Regions from separate parts of the Mesorhizobium sp. M0514 genome, predicted to be linked through region 1. Evidence: predicted binding sites of a transcription regulator. Region 1 holds the regulator's gene; the other holds the start of a gene.

What was found. The regulator PhoB, encoded in region 1, activates phosphate uptake and scavenging genes when phosphate is short. The targets are predictions, from matches to a motif close to TGTCATNNANCTGTCAT.
Region 2: NKI61_RS21670 (YdcH family protein) is a predicted target of PhoB. The motif match lies at 4,931-4,947, and genes of this name have one in related genera.

What each region holds. Positions count from the first base shown of each region.
Region 1 covers NZ_JAMYQZ010000076.1:820-10,072, reverse strand. Annotated here, with positions in the region: gene NKI61_RS25045 (PAS domain-containing hybrid sensor histidine kinase/response regulator) at 1-790, shown strand, start outside; gene NKI61_RS25040 (substrate-binding domain-containing protein) at 1,288-2,316, shown strand; gene pstC (phosphate ABC transporter permease subunit PstC) at 2,412-3,872, shown strand; gene pstA (phosphate ABC transporter permease PstA) at 3,869-5,185, shown strand; gene pstB (phosphate ABC transporter ATP-binding protein PstB) at 5,203-6,027, shown strand; gene phoU (phosphate signaling complex protein PhoU) at 6,069-6,773, shown strand; gene phoB (phosphate regulon transcriptional regulator PhoB) at 6,790-7,479, shown strand; gene NKI61_RS25010 (ROK family protein) at 7,510-8,745, opposite strand; gene xylF (D-xylose ABC transporter substrate-binding protein) at 9,011-9,253, shown strand, end outside.
Region 2 covers NZ_JAMYQZ010000057.1:4,618-13,870, forward strand. Annotated here, with positions in the region: gene NKI61_RS21635 (RidA family protein) at 1-444, opposite strand, end outside; gene NKI61_RS21640 (amino acid ABC transporter ATP-binding protein) at 562-1,356, opposite strand; gene NKI61_RS21645 (amino acid ABC transporter permease) at 1,361-2,011, opposite strand; gene NKI61_RS21650 (amino acid ABC transporter permease) at 2,013-2,678, opposite strand; gene NKI61_RS21655 (transporter substrate-binding protein) at 2,748-3,578, opposite strand; gene NKI61_RS21660 (IclR family transcriptional regulator) at 3,734-4,549, shown strand; gene NKI61_RS21665 (YdcH family protein) at 4,574-4,777, opposite strand; gene NKI61_RS21670 (YdcH family protein) at 5,017-5,196, shown strand; gene ispG (flavodoxin-dependent (E)-4-hydroxy-3-methylbut-2-enyl-diphosphate synthase) at 5,484-6,737, shown strand; gene NKI61_RS21680 (lytic transglycosylase domain-containing protein) at 6,741-7,598, shown strand; gene NKI61_RS21685 (chloramphenicol phosphotransferase CPT family protein) at 7,607-8,158, shown strand; gene NKI61_RS21690 (sterol desaturase family protein) at 8,335-9,189, shown strand; gene NKI61_RS21695 (sterol desaturase family protein) at 9,186-9,253, shown strand, end outside.

The sequences.
Region 1 (9,253 bases):
CTGCGTCGTGCTCGATTATCAGATGCCGGGGATGAGCGGCGCCGAAATGGCGCGCGTCGTGCGCAACACCGCAGGGCTGGCCGACACGCCGATCATCATGCTGACCTCGGTCGACCAGTCGCTCGCCAACACCAGCTATCGCGATCTCGGCATCGACGCCCAGCTGATCAAGCCGGCGCGTTCCTCGGTGCTTCTGGAAACGCTGGTCGCCACCATCCAGCGCCACCATCACAATATCACGGGCGGCCGTGTGCTGCCGGCGGCAAGCAGCGGTTCCGGCGGCGACAGGCACGAACCGTCGCCGGCAAAGCCGCCGCTCGCTGCATCGGAACGCGCCTTGCTGCAACCGCCGCCGGTTCGTGCCCGCGCCCGGGCCGCCGGGGACGAACGCCGGCTCGACATCCTCGTTGCCGAAGACAATGAGGTGAACCAGATGGTGTTCACCCAGATAATCGGCGAAACCGGCTACAGTTTCGAAATCGTCGGCAACGGCCGCAAGGCGCTCGACGCCTTCGGCCGGCTTAATCCGCGCATCATCCTGATGGACGTCTCGATGCCGGAGATGAACGGGCTCGAGGCCACCGCCGCAATTCGCCGGCTTGAAGAACATACGGGTATGCATATCCCGATCGTCGGCGTCACCGCGCATGCCTTGAAGGGCGACCGCGAGCGCTGCCTGGAAGCCGGCATGGACGACTATCTGCCCAAGCCGATCAGCCCCAGGGCGCTGCTCGAAAAGGTCGAGCGCTGGGTCGGCATATCAGGCGAAGCCCAACGAGACGCTGGATAGCAACCTGCGGCGCCGGCCGGGATTCGGCCGCGCCGCAACAGCCAAGGCTATGGTGCGATCGCACCATATCAAAGCTAGCGCCCAGTCAGGACAATGGTCGCAACGAAACCGCTCATTCAGTTACGGGCGGGAGCAAGCGACCGCCGACAAGAAACAGCGTCGAATCTACCCCAACGGACCTGTTTTTGGCGATGGCTCGGCCAAGATTCGCTCTGGCCACGGGCAACGCGCTCCCGTCCGGTTTTTCTTTCTCGGCATCGCGGCCTGCGGTGTGCCGGGACTTGATGCCAGCACGAATTGCGCAAGCGTATGATTCCAGCGGCAACTTCCATTCCCACAAACCGGCTTAAAGGGTGCGGCCCACAAGACGTCTGTGCGACGTTACCGGGCTGACACGAAACTGTCATGCGACTGTAATAATCGAAGGCTATTGGCCTCAGCGGGCGCCGGTTTGAAGAGGGCGCCAAGAGACCATCTTCCGAACAGGAGCAGGCCACATGAAGAAATTCCTCGTTACGGCATCGGCCGTGGCGGTAGCGTTCGCCGCATCGTCCGGTGTCGCCGCTGCGCGTGACCAGATCCAGGTCGCCGGTTCGTCGACCGTGCTGCCTTACGCCAAGATCGTCGCCGAGCAGTTCGGCGAAACTTTCATCAGCTTCAAGACCCCGGTGGTCGAGTCCGGCGGCAGCGGCGCCGGCATCAAGGAGTTCTGCAAGGGCGTCGGCGAAGACACGATCGACATCGCCAACTCCTCGCGCCCGATCAAGAAGGACGAGCTGAAGTCCTGCGCCGACGCCGGCGTCAAGGACGTCCAGGAAGTCCGCATCGGCTATGACGGCATCGTCTTTGCCACCGACATCAAGGGTCCGGACTGGGCGCTGGTTCCCGCCGACATCTACAAGGCGCTCGCCGCCAAGCTGGTGGTCGACGGCAAGCTGGTCGACAACCCGAACACCAAGTGGAACCAGGTCAATCCGAAGCTGCCCGACTGGGATATCGCCGCCTATATCCCGGGTGAGAAGCACGGCACCCGTGAAGTGTTCGAGACCAAGCTGCTCGACGCCGGCTGCGACAAGGCCGCTTTGAAGGCTGCCGGCATCGCCGACGACAAGGAAATCGGCAAGACCTGCATCGCCATCCGCAAGGACGGCAAGGCTGTCGACATTGACGGCGACTACACCGAGACGCTCGCCCGCATCGACTCCAACAAGACCGGCGTTGGCGTGTTCGGCCTCGCCTTCTACGAGAACAATGCCGACAAGCTGAAGGTCGCTACCGTGGAAGGCATCGTGCCTTCGACGCAGACCATCGCCGATGGCACGTACCCCGTGTCGCGGCCGTTGTTCTTCTACGTCAAGAAGGCGCATCTGGGCGTCGTTCCTGGCCTCAAGGAATATGTCGAGTTCTTCCTTGATGACCAGATGATCGGCCCGGAAAGCCCGCTCGCCCAGTACGGCCTGGTTTCCGCTCCCGACGCCGAACGTCAGGGCCAGCGCGACGCCTTCGCCGCCGGAAAGACAATGTAATCAACGGACGGATCAGGGCGCGGATGAACTCCGCGCCCTGATTTCGCCGCTTGCCGCAACGGCGGCGGCGATCTGAATTTTCCCTGGGGTGGGTTATGTCGTCCTTGCTCGTACTCGCCATAATCATCGTCATAGGCGTGGTCGCTTTTGTGGTCGGCCGCCAGCGCGCCGCGGCGCAGGATACCGGCAAGGTCAAGCCGCATTCGCGCGCGCATTATCATGGCTGGTGGGCCTTTCTGCTCGCGGTCCTGCCTGCCGTCCTTTTGCTCGCCGTCTGGGATATCGGCTCTTCCTTCTATCTCGACCGGCATATCCATGCCGCTTTGCCCGAGCGCACCGCCGACACAAAGGTCGCCAGCGAAGCGCTCGACGCCAGCCTGGTGAAGAGCCTGGCCAAGGGCTTGCGCCGGCTCGATGGCGATACCGCACTTCCCGCTACTTTCGCCGAATTGCAGCCGCTGCTCGCCGCCAAGGGCGTGGCACTGGCCAGCGACACACAGGACTACATGATCCCGATCGCGGTCGAGGCGAACCAGGTCCAGGACCGGCTCGGCCTGTTCGGCGCCGTGCTGACCTTCGCGCTGTCGGTCGCCGGCGCCTTCTATGCGCTGAGGCAGATCGCGCCGCGCGCCAGGGCGCGCAACAATGTCGAGAAGCTGATGCTGTGGGGGCTGCTTGCGGCCTCGACCATCGCCATCCTGACCACGGTCGGCATCGTGCTGTCGATGCTGTTCCAGACGATCACCTTCTTCGAAAGCGTATCACCGATGAGCTTCTTCTTCGGCACGGTGTGGGATCCGCGTTTCGCCGCCGCCGGTTCCGGCGGCAGCCAGGGTCAGTTCGGCCTGATCCCGCTACTCGCCGGCACGCTCTACATCGCCGCCGTCGCGCTTCTGGTCGCAGTGCCGGTAGGGCTGATGTCGGCGGTCTACATGTCCGAATACGCCTCGCGCAGCGTCCGGTCGGTGGTCAAGCCCGCGCTTGAACTGCTGGCCGGCATCCCGACCATCGTCTACGGCATCTTCGCCGTGGTCACGCTCGGACCGTTCCTGCGCGACCTCTCAGCAGCCCTCACCGGCGGCTCTCCCTTCATCCAGGGCCAGAGCATCTTCACCGCCGGCCTGGTGATGGGCGTCATGCTGATCCCGGTCGTGTCCTCTTTGTCCGACGACATCATCACCGCGGTGCCGCGCGCAATGCGTGACGGCTCGCTCGGCCTCGGTGCCACGCGCTCCGAGACGATCAAGCGGGTGATCCTGCCGGCGGCACTGCCCGGCATCGTCGGCGCCATCCTGTTGACGGCGTCGCGCGCCATCGGCGAGACGATGATCGTCGTGCTGGCGGCGGGCGTCGCGGCCAATCTGACGGCCAACCCGTTCGAGGCGATGACGACCATCACCGTCAAGATCGTCAACCAGCTGACCGGCGATCTCGAGTTCAACTCGCCGCAGACGCTGGTCGCCTTCGCGCTCGGCCTGACGCTGTTCGCGCTGACGCTGGTGATGAACATCGTCGCCCTCTACATCGTGCGCAAGTACCGGGAGCAGTACGAATGACCGACATCCCCCTGGACACGATGGCGGGTGCCGTCGCGCGTCCGCGCCGCGACATCGGGCTGAAGGCGCGCTACGCCGCCGAACGCCGGTTCCGCATCTATGGCGTGATTGCGATCTCGGTGGGCCTGGCGTTCCTGGCCATCATGTTGATCACCATCGTCTCGAAAGGCTACACCGCCTTCTGGCAGACGACGGTGACGCTGCCGGTCACCTTCGACGAGAAGGTGATCGATCCCTCCGGCAAGCGCGCGACCGACCCTACCGTGCTGATCAAGGCGAACTATCCCAAGCTCGCCGAAAACGCGCTGGTGGCCAAGCTCGGCATCGATCCGGCCAACAAGCCGATGATGCTGAAGCTCAAGGGCTTCCTGTCGGAAGGCGCCCGCGTCCAGCTGCGCGACATCGTCTCCGCCGATCCGTCGGTGATCGGCACGACGCGTGACGTCGACATCCTGGCCGCCGCCAATCTCGACTCGGCCTTCAAGGGCCAGATCGACCTCGGCGTCGATGAAGCGCGCCGCAAGGTGTCCGACCAGCAGATCGACTGGATGAACAAGCTCAAAGCCGAAGGCGCGATGGCCGAGCATTTCAACACCGGCCTGTTCAGCTATGGCGCCTCCAGCCGGCCCGAGACGTCGGGCATGGGCGTGGCCATCATCGGTTCGTTCTACATGATGGTGATCGTGCTTTTGCTGGCGCTGCCGATCGGCGTCGCCGCCTCGATCTATCTCGAGGAGTTCGCCAAGAAGAACCGCTTTACGGACCTGATCGAAGTCAACATCAACAATCTCGCGGCGGTGCCGTCGATCGTCTTCGGTCTGCTTGGCCTTGCCGTGTTCATCAACTTCCTCGGCATGCCGCGCTCGGCTTCCTTCGTCGGCGGCCTGGTGCTGACTTTGATGACGCTGCCGACCATCATCATCGCGACGCGCGCCGCCCTTGCCGCGGTGCCGCCGTCGATCCGCTCGGCAGCGCTCGGGCTCGGCGCCTCCAAGATGCAGATGGTGTTCCACCACATCCTGCCGCTTGCCGCCCCAGGCATCCTTACCGGCACCATCATCGGCCTGGCGCGTGCGCTCGGCGAGACAGCACCGCTGCTCTTGATCGGCATGGTCGCTTTCGTCGCCGATTATCCGACGACGCCTTTCGATCCGGCGACCGCGCTGCCGGTGCAGATCTACATGTGGGCAAACGAGGCTGAGCGCGCTTTTGTCGAGCGCATGTCCGGCGCCATCATCATCCTGCTCGTCTTCCTCATGGCCATGAACATCACCGCGATCGTGCTTCGGCGCCGGTTCGAGCGGCGCTGGTAGAAAAAAGGCAATTTGGTATGAACATCATGACCGAACAGTCCCTTGAGAATGCAGTGGGCGACAAAATGAACGCCAAGTCGAACGAAGTCATCAAGATGCGCGGCGACAAGGTCGGCGTCTTCTACGGCGAGAAGCAGGCGTTGTTCGACGTCAATCTCGACGTCCGCCAGAACCAGGTGACGGCGCTGATCGGCCCGTCCGGCTGCGGCAAGTCGACCTTCCTGCGCTGCCTCAACCGCATGAACGACACCATCGATTCGGCGCGGGTGACCGGCAAGATCACGCTCGATGAAGACGACATCTACGACAAGAACATCGATGTCGTCGAACTGCGCGCCCGCGTCGGCATGGTGTTCCAGAAACCCAACCCGTTCCCGAAGTCGATCTACGAGAACGTCGCCTACGGCCCGCGCATCCATGGGCTGGCCAAGCGCAAGTCCGACATGGACCAGATCGTCGAGCAGAGCCTGAAGAAGGCTGCGATCTGGAACGAGGTCAAGGACCGCCTGCAGGAGCCCGGCACCGGCCTGTCCGGCGGCCAGCAGCAGCGCCTGTGCATCGCGCGCGCCATCGCCGTGTCGCCGGAGGTGATCCTGATGGACGAGCCCTGCTCGGCGCTCGATCCGATCGCCACCGCCCGTGTCGAGGAGCTGATCGACGAACTGCGCCAGAACTACACGATCGTCATCGTCACCCACTCGATGCAGCAGGCGGCGCGCGTGTCGCAGCGTACAGCGATGTTCCATCTCGGCTATCTCGTCGAGGAGGGCGCCACCGACAAGATGTTCACCAACCCCGACGACAAGCGCACCCAGGACTACATTACCGGCCGCTTCGGCTGAGCCGTCCGGCGGGTGAATTTTCAGGCACGAGGACCAAGATCATGGGTGAACATACCGTCGCCTCCTTCGATGAAGAGCTCGGGCAGATCAGCAAGCTGATCCGCGACATGGGCGATCTGGCAGGCTCGATGGTCAGCGGCTCGACCAGGGCGCTGCTCAATTCGGACAATGCGCTGGCACAGCGTGTCGTTTCCGACGACGCCATCATGGATGCGCGCCAGCGCGAACTGGACGACCGCGCCATCACGCTGATCGCCAAGCGCCAGCCGATGGCCAACGATCTGCGCGCCGTGGTCGGCTCGATCCGCATGGCCGGCGACCTCGAGCGCATCGGCGATCTCGCCAAGAACATCGCCAAACGCGTCGGCACCGTGGGCTTGAGCGTCACGCCGCGCGACCTCTCGCACTCCATCGATGCCATGGCGCAGCTGGTGCTGATCCAGGTGCAAGGCGTCGTCGAGGAATATGCCGCCACCGATGCGGCAGCTCTTGCAAAACTCAGGAATGACGACGAGCGCATCGACGTCAAATACACGTCCGTGTTTCGTGAGCTCTTGACCTACATGATGGAAGACCCTCGCAACATCACCGCCTGCACGCATCTCTTGTTCTGCGCCAAGAATCTTGAGCGCATCGGCGATCATGTCACCAACATCGCCGAAAATGCGTATTATGTGCTGACCGGCCAGCAATTGCCCGCCAATCGTCCGAAGCAGGACGAGACGGCGATGGCCACGCCGGCCTGATGAGGGTGAACTGCCTATGATCGCGCCACGCATCATGGTCGTGGAGGACGAGGAGCCGCTAGGCGTGCTCCTCCGCTACAACCTCGAATCCGAAGGCTATCACGTCGAGGTGGTGACACGCGGCGACGAGGCCGAGATCCGCCTGCAGGAAAACGTGCCCGATCTCCTGGTGCTCGACTGGATGGTGCCCGCTGTTTCCGGCATCGAGCTCTGCCGGCGGCTTAGAGTGCGGCCCGAAACCGAGCGGCTGCCGATCATCATGCTGACCGCGCGCGGTGAGGAAAGCGATCGCGTGCGCGGCCTGTCCACCGGTGCCGACGACTATCTGGTCAAGCCATTCTCGACGCCGGAGTTCATGGCGCGCGTGAAAGCGCTGCTGCGCCGCGCCAAGCCGGAAGTGCTGTCGAGCGTGCTCAAGGTCGGCGACATCGTGCTCGATCGAGAATCGCACCGGGTCTACCGCAAGAAGAGCGAGATCAGGCTCGGACCGACCGAGTTCCGGCTGCTCGAATTCATGATGCGCCATCCCGGCCGCGTGTTCTCGCGCAGCCAACTGCTCGACAATGTCTGGGGCGAGACGATCTATATAGACGAGCGAACCGTCGACGTGCATGTCGGGCGGCTGCGCAAGGCCGTCAACAACGGCCGCATGCCGGATGTCATCCGTACCATTCGCGGCGCCGGCTACGCGATCAGGGAAGACTAGGATCCTGCGCGTCGCGCCGTTGCCGGCCATTCACGCGACATGCTTGCCGGATTTGGGCTGAATACCCGGCGCAAAAATCTCCTGATCGACGAAGCCGAGCGCGCGCATGGCACAGCCTTCGCGGATCAGCGGCAGCTCGTTGGGCTCGGTGTCGAAGGAGATCGACTTCGAGTGCTGGCCGCCGGCGGTCTGGGCGATCGCTTCGCGCAATGCCGGTTCGATCAGGTCGAACGCGGCGGCGCTGACGCCGACCATGGCGACGGGTGCCGGATCGATCAGCGCAAACAGGCTGCCGAGGCCGAAGCCGAGCGCCTCGCCGGCCTTGCGATAGGCTTCGCGCTCCGGGCCGTCGGTTTCGCGGGCGCGCGCGGCGAGTGCGCGCATATCAGCGTCGCCGATATCGACCGGCTCGGCATCCTCGCCCATCATTTTGGCGCTGCGCCAGATGGCGTAGTTTCCGGCATAGGCCTCGACGCAGCCGCGCCGCCCGCAGCGGCAGAGCGCGCCGCCCGGACGGTGGATCATGTGGCCGAACTCGCCGCCCGAGGAATGGGTGCCGGTGAACAGTTCGCCTTTCAGCACCAGTCCCATGCCGATGCCGTGCGACAAGAGGATCGCGATGAAATTGTCGCGGTAGCGCTCGGGCTGGCGCCATTGCAGGGCCACCGCCATCATATTGCAGTCGTTCTCCATGGTGGCCGGAATGCCGAATTCCGCTTCCAACATGTCGGCGAAGGCAATGTCGGTCAGTGGCGTGATCGGCGACCACAGCATGGCGCGCGCCTGCGAATCGGTGATGCCCTGGATGCCCATGGCAATGCGGGCGATGCTCTGGACATCGAGGTCGGGATCCTCAAGCCGCCGCCGGACGATTGCTACGCATTCGCCAATCAGCTCGTCGCGCGGCTTGGTCAGCGTGTCCAGCCGGCGCTGTTCCTCGGCGACGACGTGGCCGGCATAGTCGATGACGGTGACGGACAGGAAATTGAGCGACAGCACGACGGTCATCACCGCCGCCGCTTCCGGGTTGAGACCAAGGCCCACCTGCGGCCGGCCGCGTTTCAGTGCGCCGGTCTCGCCAGGTTTGCCTTCAATCAGGATGCCTTCTTGAATCAGATCAGACGAGATTGCCGATATGGTCGAGTGGCTGAGGCCGGTGGTCGCCGCAATCTCGGTCCGCGACGGCTGGCCGGCCCGGCGCACGGCTGAAATCACCATCGCACGGTTGCGACGGCGCAGATCGTCGTGGCGGATTCCAACCGACATTTGTTTCCTCCCGGCCTCCTCGCGCCTCATGATAGTGAAGGCGTTCGACGGCACCAGCCAAATATTGGCAGACGCCGGCAGCCCTGTCATTGTTTATTGCGGACCTCGAAAAAATTCGGCAAGGCCATCAGAATCCATCAGAATCGATGTTGACAGCGCCTTATCATTGAACCAGTATTTTTTCGAGGCTCGAAAAAATAGGGCCTCTGTGTGCCGGCCCTCGGGCCAGTTTTGTCGCGCCGCACGCGGCGCAGGGAGGATTATGATGAACAGATTTGCAGCCGCCATGCTGGCGGGTGTCGCCATGTCGCTGGCGCTGGTGTCGGTCGCGCAGGCGAAGGACAAGGTCATCGGCGTGTCGTGGTCGAACTTCCAGGAAGAGCGCTGGAAGACCGACGAGGCGGCGATGAAAACGGCGATCGAGGCTGCCGGCGACAAGTACATTTCCGCCGACGCGCAGTCCAATCCCGGCAAGCAGCTGACCGACGTCGAAAGCCTGATCTCGCAG
Region 2 (9,253 bases), on a different contig from region 1:
GACCGCTTCGATTTCGACGGTGATGTTTCCAGGCAGCGAGCCGACCCCGATCGCCGAGCGTGCATGGCCGCCGATCTTGTCGAAGACGCTGGCGAACAGGTCCGAGCAGCCATTGACCACTTTCGGGTGGTCGCTGAAGGTCGGCGTCGCATTGACGAAGCCGAGCAATTTGACGACGCGCACGATGCGGCCGAGATCGCCGGCGGCGGCGTGCATGACGGCGAGCAGGTTGAGGCCGGTGAGGCGGGCATGCTCATAGGCCTGCTCGACGGTGACGTCCTCGCCGACCTTGCCGGTGCACAGCGTGCCGTCGGCGCGCAGCGGCCCTTGACCCGAAAGAAAGATCAGCCGGCCGCTCTCGGCATGGGTGACGAAATTGGCGATCGGCGTCGGCGGCTCGGGCAGCATCAGGCCGAGCTCGGCGAGCCGGATGTAAGGCGTCATGGAAGAATTCTCCTTGGGCCGGCCTGTTGTTTTACGCAATTCCCAAGGGAAAGCGCTTCGCGCTTTTCCCGGGAAAACCGCTTACACTTTTCCTGGAATTGCTTTGGGCCGCCCATGTCAGAAATGCGAGGCGCGGAACCGCGCCAGGAAAGAGCGCAGGCGCTCATTGGTGGTCTCTTCGGCAAGGATCTCCTTCGGCGGGCCAACAGCGCTGACACCGCCATCGGCCATGAAGACAATGCGGCTCGAAGCGTCGCGGGCAAAGGCCATCTCGTGCGTGACCATCACCATTGTCATGCCGTCTTCGGCCAGGCTGCGCACAACGGCCAGCACCTCGCCGACCAATTCGGGATCGAGCGCGGAGGTGATCTCGTCGAGCAGCAGGATCTTTGGCTCCATGGCGACTGCCCGCGCTATGCCGACGCGCTGCTGCTGGCCCCCGGAGAGTTCCGCCGGCAGGCTGTCGGCCTTGTGGGCGAGGCCGACGCGGCTCAGCCAATGCTCGGCGATCTGGCGCGCCTCGGCCTTGCTCTTGCCGCGCACCTTGGTGAGGCCGAGCATGATGTTGCCGGCGGCGGTGAGGTGCGGAAACAGGTTGAAGCTCTGGAACACCATGCCGGTTTCGGCGCGCATATTGGCAAGGTCGCGCTCGCTGCGCCGCTGGCGCGCGCCGGCCTCACGAAAACCGACCTCCTTGCCGTCGATGCGGATCGAGCCTGAGTCGTAGCTTTCGAGAAAGTTGACGCAGCGCAGCAGGGTGGTTTTGCCGCTGCCGGAAGGGCCGATGACGGTGACCACTTCGCCCCTGTCCACCTTGAGGCTGACCGAGCGAAGCACCTCGACCGAACCAAAGGCTTTCGAGACCCCGGCAATGTCGAGAAGGGCAGCATTGTCGTTCGAGCTTGTGGCCATCGTGCTAGTCCCGGATGAAGGCAAAGCGCCGTTCCAGCCGCCGGCTGGCGTAGGAAAGCGCATAGTTGACGGCGAAATAGATCAAGGCGCCGAGGATGTAGAGCGGCATCGCCTCATAGGTGCGGCCGATGACCTGGTTGATCGCCTGCATCAGGTCGGTGATGCCGAGCAGCGAGACCAGGGCGCTGCCCTTGACCGCATCGGTGACGCCGTTGATCCAGGGCGGCAGGAAGCGCCGGAAGGCCTGCGGAAAGATGAGGTAGGTGAGCCGCTGGCGGAAGGTCAGCCCAATCGCCATCGCCGCCTCGGACTGCCCTTTGGGAATGGAGCCGACGGCGCCGCGGAGATACTCAATGACCTGCGCGGTCTTAAACAAGGTGAGCGCCAGCACCGCCGCCGAGAAGGATTGCAGATGCAGGCCGATGGCCGGCAGGCCGTAATAGACGAAGAACATCAGCACCAGGATCGGGATGCCGCGGATGGTGTCGGAGAAGATGCGCACGGCCCAGCGCAGCGGCGCCGGGCCGTAGACCAGGCCGACGCCGAGCGCGACGCCGGCAATCAGCGACAGCACCACGACCAGCAGCGACACCCACAAGGTGATGGCGAAGCCCTGGGCGAGGAACGGTACGGCGTAGAGGATCTGGCTCAGCATGTCAGCGCGCAGCCCTGAACCGGCGTTCGACCAGCCGCAGCCCGAAGAGCAGGGTGTAGCCGGTCACCAGGTACATCGCCGTCGTCACCAGATAGACCTCGACGATGCGGAAGGTGTTGAAGTTGATCCACTGGGCGCCGAAGGTGAGCTCGGGCACCGAGATCACCGAGGCGATCGACGTGTCCTTGAACAGCGAGATGAAGGTGTTGGACAGCGCCGGCAGCGTGATGCGCAGCATGGTCGGCAGGCGCACATGAACCAGCCGCTGCCAAGGCGTGAGCCCGATCGCCTTGCCGGCATCGAGCTGGCCGCGCGGCACGGCTTCGAGGCCGGAGCGGAACACCTCGACCAGATAGGCGCCGCTATAGACCGACAGCGTCAGCACGAACGAGGTCGGCGCGTCGTAGGCGACGTCGATCACCGTCGGCAGGCCGTAGAAGACAAGATAGACGAGCAGGATCAGCGGCACGTTGCGGATGAATTCGACGTAAGCCGCAATGATGGCGCGCACCACGCGTCCGGCCGAGACATACCAGACCGCCAGCACCAGGCCGATGACGACGCCGATGGCAATCGAAATCACGGCAAGCTCGAGGCTGAGCAGAAGGCCGCCCCACAGCTTGTCGAAATGGCGCCAGATCAGGTTGAAGTTGAGCGTATAGCCCATGCGTCTCCGGCAATAACCAAGGGGATGCGAACTAGAAGGCGGAAGGGCTAACCCTTCCGCCAGCACTTGTCAGACAACCGGGAAACCGGGATGGCGGGCCGGCGGCTCTTGGCCGAAATAGTCCTTGAAGGCGGCGTCGTAGAGTGTGGTCTCATGGCCGAACATCGCGATGGTGAAGGTCTGGTTGACGAAGGTCAGCCAGTCCAGGTCGCCCTGCCTGACCGCCGCGCCGTAGAGCATCGAGTACCAGCTCTTGCCGGCATCGAAATATTTGTCGGGGTTGCGCGAGGCCAGCCAGCGCACGGTTGAAAGATCGACAGCGGCGGCATCGGCGCGTTTCGATTCCAGTGCCTGCAGCACATTGGCCTGAGTGTCGATCTGCAGCACCTGCGCCTCCGGCAGGGCGTAATGGACCGAGCTTTCGGCATCGACATTCTGCAGGATCGAGATGCGCGTCGCCGAACCACCGGCGAGCAGCTTGTCGAAGGTCTTGTTTTCCGCCGTCGGCAGCGTCAGCAGGGCGACGCCCTCGACATAGTATGGCCTGGAGAAGTGGATCAGCTGCGAGCGCTGCGCGGTCATGGTCATGAACTGGATGGTAATGTCGACCTTGTTGGTGGTGACATTGGGGATGCGCTGCGCCGGATCCTGCATGACGAACTCGACCTTGCTCGGATCGTCGAACAGGCCCTTGGCCAGAATGCGGCCCATGGTGATGTCCATGCCGACTAGCTCGCCGGCATCGTTTTCGAAATGCCATGGCGCGTTGGTGCTGCCGGTGCCGACGATCAGCTTGCCGCGGTCAAGCGCGGTGCGCAGAACGCTGTCGGATGCGGCTTGTGCCGCCGCCTTTTCGGCGCTGACAGCGGTCATCACGCCCGCCGTTGCAAGCCCGGCCATGCCCAGTTTCAGAAAATCTCGCTTGGATGCGTCGTTCACTGCGACCTCCTGTTGTTTGAGTTCCCCTACAGACACACGTGTCGCCGACCTGAATTGTCTCTTACAATAGACATATGTATCCTATACAAGACAGATACTAACATCAGGAATCAGTTATGCAAGATAGCAATGGACTCACGGATCGGGCGGAGCTTGGTCCAGCCGAGAGCCCGACGCCCGACAAGACCTCCGGCTCGCGCGAGAAGGGCCTCAACCGGGTGCTGGAGATCCTGGACTTCCTGCATGCTACGCAGCGCGCCATCGGCATTGGCGATCTCGCCAAGGGGGTGAATGCGCCGCGCTCCACCACCTATACGCTGGTGCGTTCGCTGGTCGATGCGGGTCTCCTGGAGATGGAGGGCGACGGCAACCGGGTCTATTTCGGCAAGAAGCTCTACCTCTATGGAATGGACTATGTGAGGGGCAACGACCTGCTTAGGCGGGGCCGGCAGGAGGTCGACAATCTGTCGCGCGAGACCAGCGAGACCTCCGAATTGTGCATGCTGCAAAGCGGGCGCTATACCATCGTCCATTCCAGCCCCGGCACCAGGCCGTTCCGCATCAGCTCGGCCACCGGCCTGCAGATCCCGCTGCCATGGACGGCATCGGGGCGGCTGCTTCTGGCCGGATTGGAAAGGGCCGCCATCCAGGACATGGTCTCGGAAGACGACCTTTTGCTGCCCGACGGCCGCAGGCTGCAGTTCGACGACTTCATTGCCGATATCGCGACGGCCAGAACGACCGGCTATTGCATCACTTCGGGGCTGGTCGACGCCTACACCAAATGCCTGGCCGCCCCTGTCTTCGCGGCCGCCGGCAAGGTCGAGGCGACGCTGTGCCTGGTGGTGCCGATCGACACTTCAGCGGAGAAGACCGACGAATTGCTGACGTTGCTGCGCCATCGCGCGGCGCGGCTGTCGATAGCGGGGTGAGCAGTTAGGCCCCGAGGCCGTCGGCTAAGCGATGATGTCCGGAATGATCTTGTCTTCCAGCGCCATCAGCCGGTCCTTGAGGAAAAGCTTCTTCTTCTTCATGCGCTGGATCTGCAAGGGGTCGCAGCCCATGGCGATCATCGCATTGATGGCCGCGTCGAAATCGGCATGCTCCTGCTTCAGGCGGGAAAATTCGAGGCGGACATCGGCCTTTTCCTGGTCGGACATTCTCTACCGTCTGCATGTCTGCGGCGCCCGGCAATGGGCATGATTGGGCGGGGGCGGCATCAATTGCCGCCGGCGCGCAGCCAATATCACATATCACATTGTCGTGGAATGCTACCACGCAGCATTCGACATCGCAGCCGGATGGTGGCAGACTGTCATGGTGCCGTCACAGATGCGACCTGCGGTGGACGTGCCTTTGACGGCTGCAATCGAGGAAACCATGAAAGGGAGAACCAATCATGTCTCTTGCATCCCATCTTGATGAGTTACAGCGGAAACACGGTGATATCGAACGCGAGATCGACGATGCGATGAACCATCCATCGGTCGACGACCTCGAAATCGTGAATCTGAAGCGACGCAAGCTGGCACTCAAGGACGAGATTGAAAAACTGAAGGCGAAACCGACGAGACACTGACGCCCTTCCAGGATTAGACGCGCCGCCTTGGCGCGTGACTATCGCTCCGGTGGCGACATGCCGCCGGAGGCCTGTTTTTGCTACTGATTCCGATACTGTTGGCTGGCGAAACCCGTCTGTGGGGTCACCGCGCTGCTGCGATTTGGCGGCTCTGCTTGTCTGTCGCCATTGACAAGCCATCTTTGCTCCTCCACCTCATGCCCGAACCTCAGCGCTATGCGCTGATAGCTGATTGAGCGTGCGTCGACGTGGACGTATGTCGCTCGGGTGATCAAGAGGCTGCCGGCATGACCGGGTATTTTTCCTCCCCCTTTGCGCGCCGGACATCGGTCGGCGTCGATGTCGGCGGCGTGGTCGTCGGCGGCGGCGCGCCGGTCGTCGTGCAGTCGATGACCAACACCGACACGGCCGATATCGACCAGACCGTCGCGCAGGTTGCGGCTTTGCATCGCGCTGGCTCCGAGATCGTGCGCATCACCGTCGATCGTGACGAGAGCGCCGCCGCCGTGCCGCGCATCCGCGAACGGCTCGAGCGGCTCGGCATCAATGTGCCGCTGGTCGGCGACTTCCACTATATCGGCCACAAACTGCTGGCCGATCATCCGGCCTGTGCCGAGGCGCTGGCCAAATACCGCATCAATCCTGGCAATGTCGGCTTCAAGGACAAGAAGGACCGCCAGTTCGCCGCGATCGTCGAAATGGCGATCAGGCATGACAAGCCGGTGCGCATCGGCGTCAATTGGGGGTCGCTCGATCAGGAGCTGCTCACCCGGCTGATGGACGAAAACCAGCGCCAAGGCTTTCCGCTGACGGCGCAGGAAGTAACCCGCGAAGCGATCGTGCAGTCGGCCATCCTGTCGGCCGAAATGGCCGAAGAGATAGGCCTCGCCCGCGAAAAGATCATCCTGTCGGCCAAGGTCAGCGGCGTGCAGGATTTGATCGCCGTCTATGCCGAGCTTGCCACGCGCTCCAACCATGCGCTGCATCTTGGCCTCACCGAAGCCGGCATGGGATCCAAGGGCATCGTCGCCTCGTCGGCTGCCATGGGCATCCTCTTGCAGCAAGGCATTGGCGACACCATCCGCATCTCGCTGACGCCGGAGCCGAATGGCGACCGCACGCGCGAGGTGCAGGTCTCGCAGGAACTGCTGCAGACCATGGGCTTCCGTCAGTTCGTGCCGATCGTCGCCGCTTGCCCCGGCTGCGGTCGCACGACCTCCACCGTGTTCCAGGAGCTCGCCCAGAACATCCAGGCCGATTTGCGCAAGAACATGCCGGTCTGGCGGGAGAAATATCCCGGCGTCGAGAACCTCAAGGTCGCGGTGATGGGCTGCATCGTCAACGGCCCCGGCGAATCCAAGCACGCCGATATCGGCATATCGCTGCCCGGCACCGGCGAGATGCCGACCGCACCCGTCTTCGTCGACGGCAAGAAGTCGGCGACGCTGCGCGGTCCGTCGATCGCCGCCGATTTCGAAAAAATGGTTGCCGACTATATCGAGCAGCGGTTTGGACAGCACGGCAAAGCCGCGGCCGAATGAGCCATGCGGGGGCTGCTCAAAGCCGGTGTGATCCTGTTCTGCGGGCTGAGTGCCGGACAGGCGCTTGCCGATCCACCGCAATCGCGCTCGGCGGCGAAACGATTGATCGGCCATGTCTGTGACCTGATCGAGACGCATGCCGAGCGGAACGGCCTGCCGAAGGATTACTTCGCCCGGCTGATCTGGAAAGAAAGCCGCTTCGATCCCAATGCGGTTAGCCCGGTCGGTGCCGAAGGGATCGCCCAGTTCATGCCGAGCACCGCCAAGATGCGCGGGCTGGCCGATCCTTTCGACATCGACCAGGCGATCCCGGCTTCGGCGAAATATCTCGCCGAAATGAAGACCGGCTTCGGCAATCTCGGCCTGGCGGCGGCTGCCTACAATGCCGGCGAGAGCCGCGTTTCGCGCTGGCTGGGTTCGGGCGGCTTCTTGCCCATGGAGACCGAGAGCTACGTCTTCGACATCATGGGCGAACCGGCCGACAAGTTCTCCGACAGCGCCTACGCCGGAACGATCGAGCCGCTCGACGCGAAAACCAGCTTTCCCGTCGCCTGCCGCAAGCTGCCGGTGATCATGTCCAGAACCGTGGCGATGGCCTCGATCAATGTGAAGCCATGGGGCGTCCAGGTGGCCGGCAATTTCCGCAGGGGAGCTGCGATCAATCAGTGGCTGAGGGTCAGGAGCCGGTTTCCGGCGCTGCTTTCCGGTCGTGACCCGGTGGTCAGCCGGGTGCGCACGCCGATCGGCCGACGCGGCATCTACGCCGTCAGGATCGGCGTCGACGACCGTGCCGCCGCCAACGTCATCTGCCAGAAACTGCAAAGCGTCGGCGGCGCCTGTATCGTCGTGCGCAACCGATAGGGGGCGACATGACGGCCAAAATCGTCCTGCTTAATGGCGTCGGCAGCGCCGGCAAAAGCTCGATCGCCAGGGCGCTGCAAACAATCGCCACCGAGCCCTTCCTGCATGTCCAGATGGATGCTTTCATCGACATGCTGCCGCCGGCGCTGCAGGATCATGCCGACGGGTTTTCCTTTGAGACCGTGCTGGAAGACGGCAAGCCGTCGGTGGTGATCAGGAGCGGGCCGGTCGGCGCGCGAGCCATGCGCGGCATGCGCCATGCCATCGCCGCCATGGCCGGGCAAGGCAACAATCTCATTGTCGACGACGTGATCTTCAATGACGAGATAGCGGAGCACCGCAAGTTGCTGTCGAGCTTTGACCTGCATCTGGTCGGCGTCATGGCGCCGCTGGAGGTGCTGGAAGCGCGCGAGGCCGCGCGCGCCGACAGGCTGCCTGGCCTGGCGCGCTGGCAATATGGACGCGTCCACAAGGGCATGGACTACGACCTCGAAGTCGACACCAGCCGGCTGACGCCGCTTGAATGCGCCCGTCGCATCCAGGAAAGATTCCGACTATAGTGGCCGGTGTTCTTTTGTTGCAATCATGGCTCTTCCAATCGCCCAAAAGCGATAGTCACCCGTCATGTGCAGGGTCGTGGCGATTAAATATTAATGAGCCCTGCTGTAGCAAAAGAGGTCGATATCTCCGACGAGAGCTTTTTTGCGATCGTCAAAAAGGCGGGGCATAGGGGGCGGTGGCAAATTTCCTTAGACGCGTTGTAAGTGAACTTGAAACGCCGCGCGCCAAACGGCCGTTCGGTTCTGGCTGGCTGTCCGGCTCGATTGGCTTGCTTGCCGGGGTCACCGCCCTGCTGATGGTCATCGTGCTGCGCTACCCGTCGCTTACATCGATGCCGGATCTGGCCCCCATCCACCAGATGCTGTTCTTCAAGCCGGTGCTCTATTTCGTCCTCATCTCCGGCTATATCCTGGCGATCCTCAGCATGACGCTGCGCAGGCAAAAGACGCTCGGCGCGGCAGCGATGTTCACTGTGCTGCTGGCGTCGCTGGTCGGCATGCTTCCGGTGCGCCATCAACTGCACATCGACGGGGTGTTCTTCGGGCTCGATTTCTTCATCCTGAACGCCTTGTTCATGGGTGTGCTGTTCGTCCCGCTCGAACGTCTTTTCGCGCGCAACAAGGATCAGACCGTGTTCCGCGACGAATGGCGCGAGGACCTGTTCTACTATCTGGTCTCGTCGCTGCTGGTGCAGATTTTGACCTACCTGACCTTGGCGCCGTCCAACTTCGTCAATTCACAGGGCGCCCTTGGTTCGGTGCGCGCCTGGGTCCACGGCTTGCCGTGGCTGGTGCAACTGCTGACGGTGATGTTCCTGACCGACCTTGCCCAGTATTGGGTGCATCGGGCCTTTCATCGCATTCCCTGGCTGTGGAAGTTCCATGCCGTGCACCATTCCGCCAAGTCGATGGACTGGATTGCCGGTGCGCGCATGCATTTCCTGGAAATCATCGTGCTGCGCAGCCTGACGGCCACCCCGATGTTCGTGCTGGGGTTCGATGAATCGGCTATCCAGACGTATATATATTGATCGTCTACGTCTATTCGTCGTTCATCCATTCCAACATCGGAACCAGTTTCGGTCCAGTCGAAAA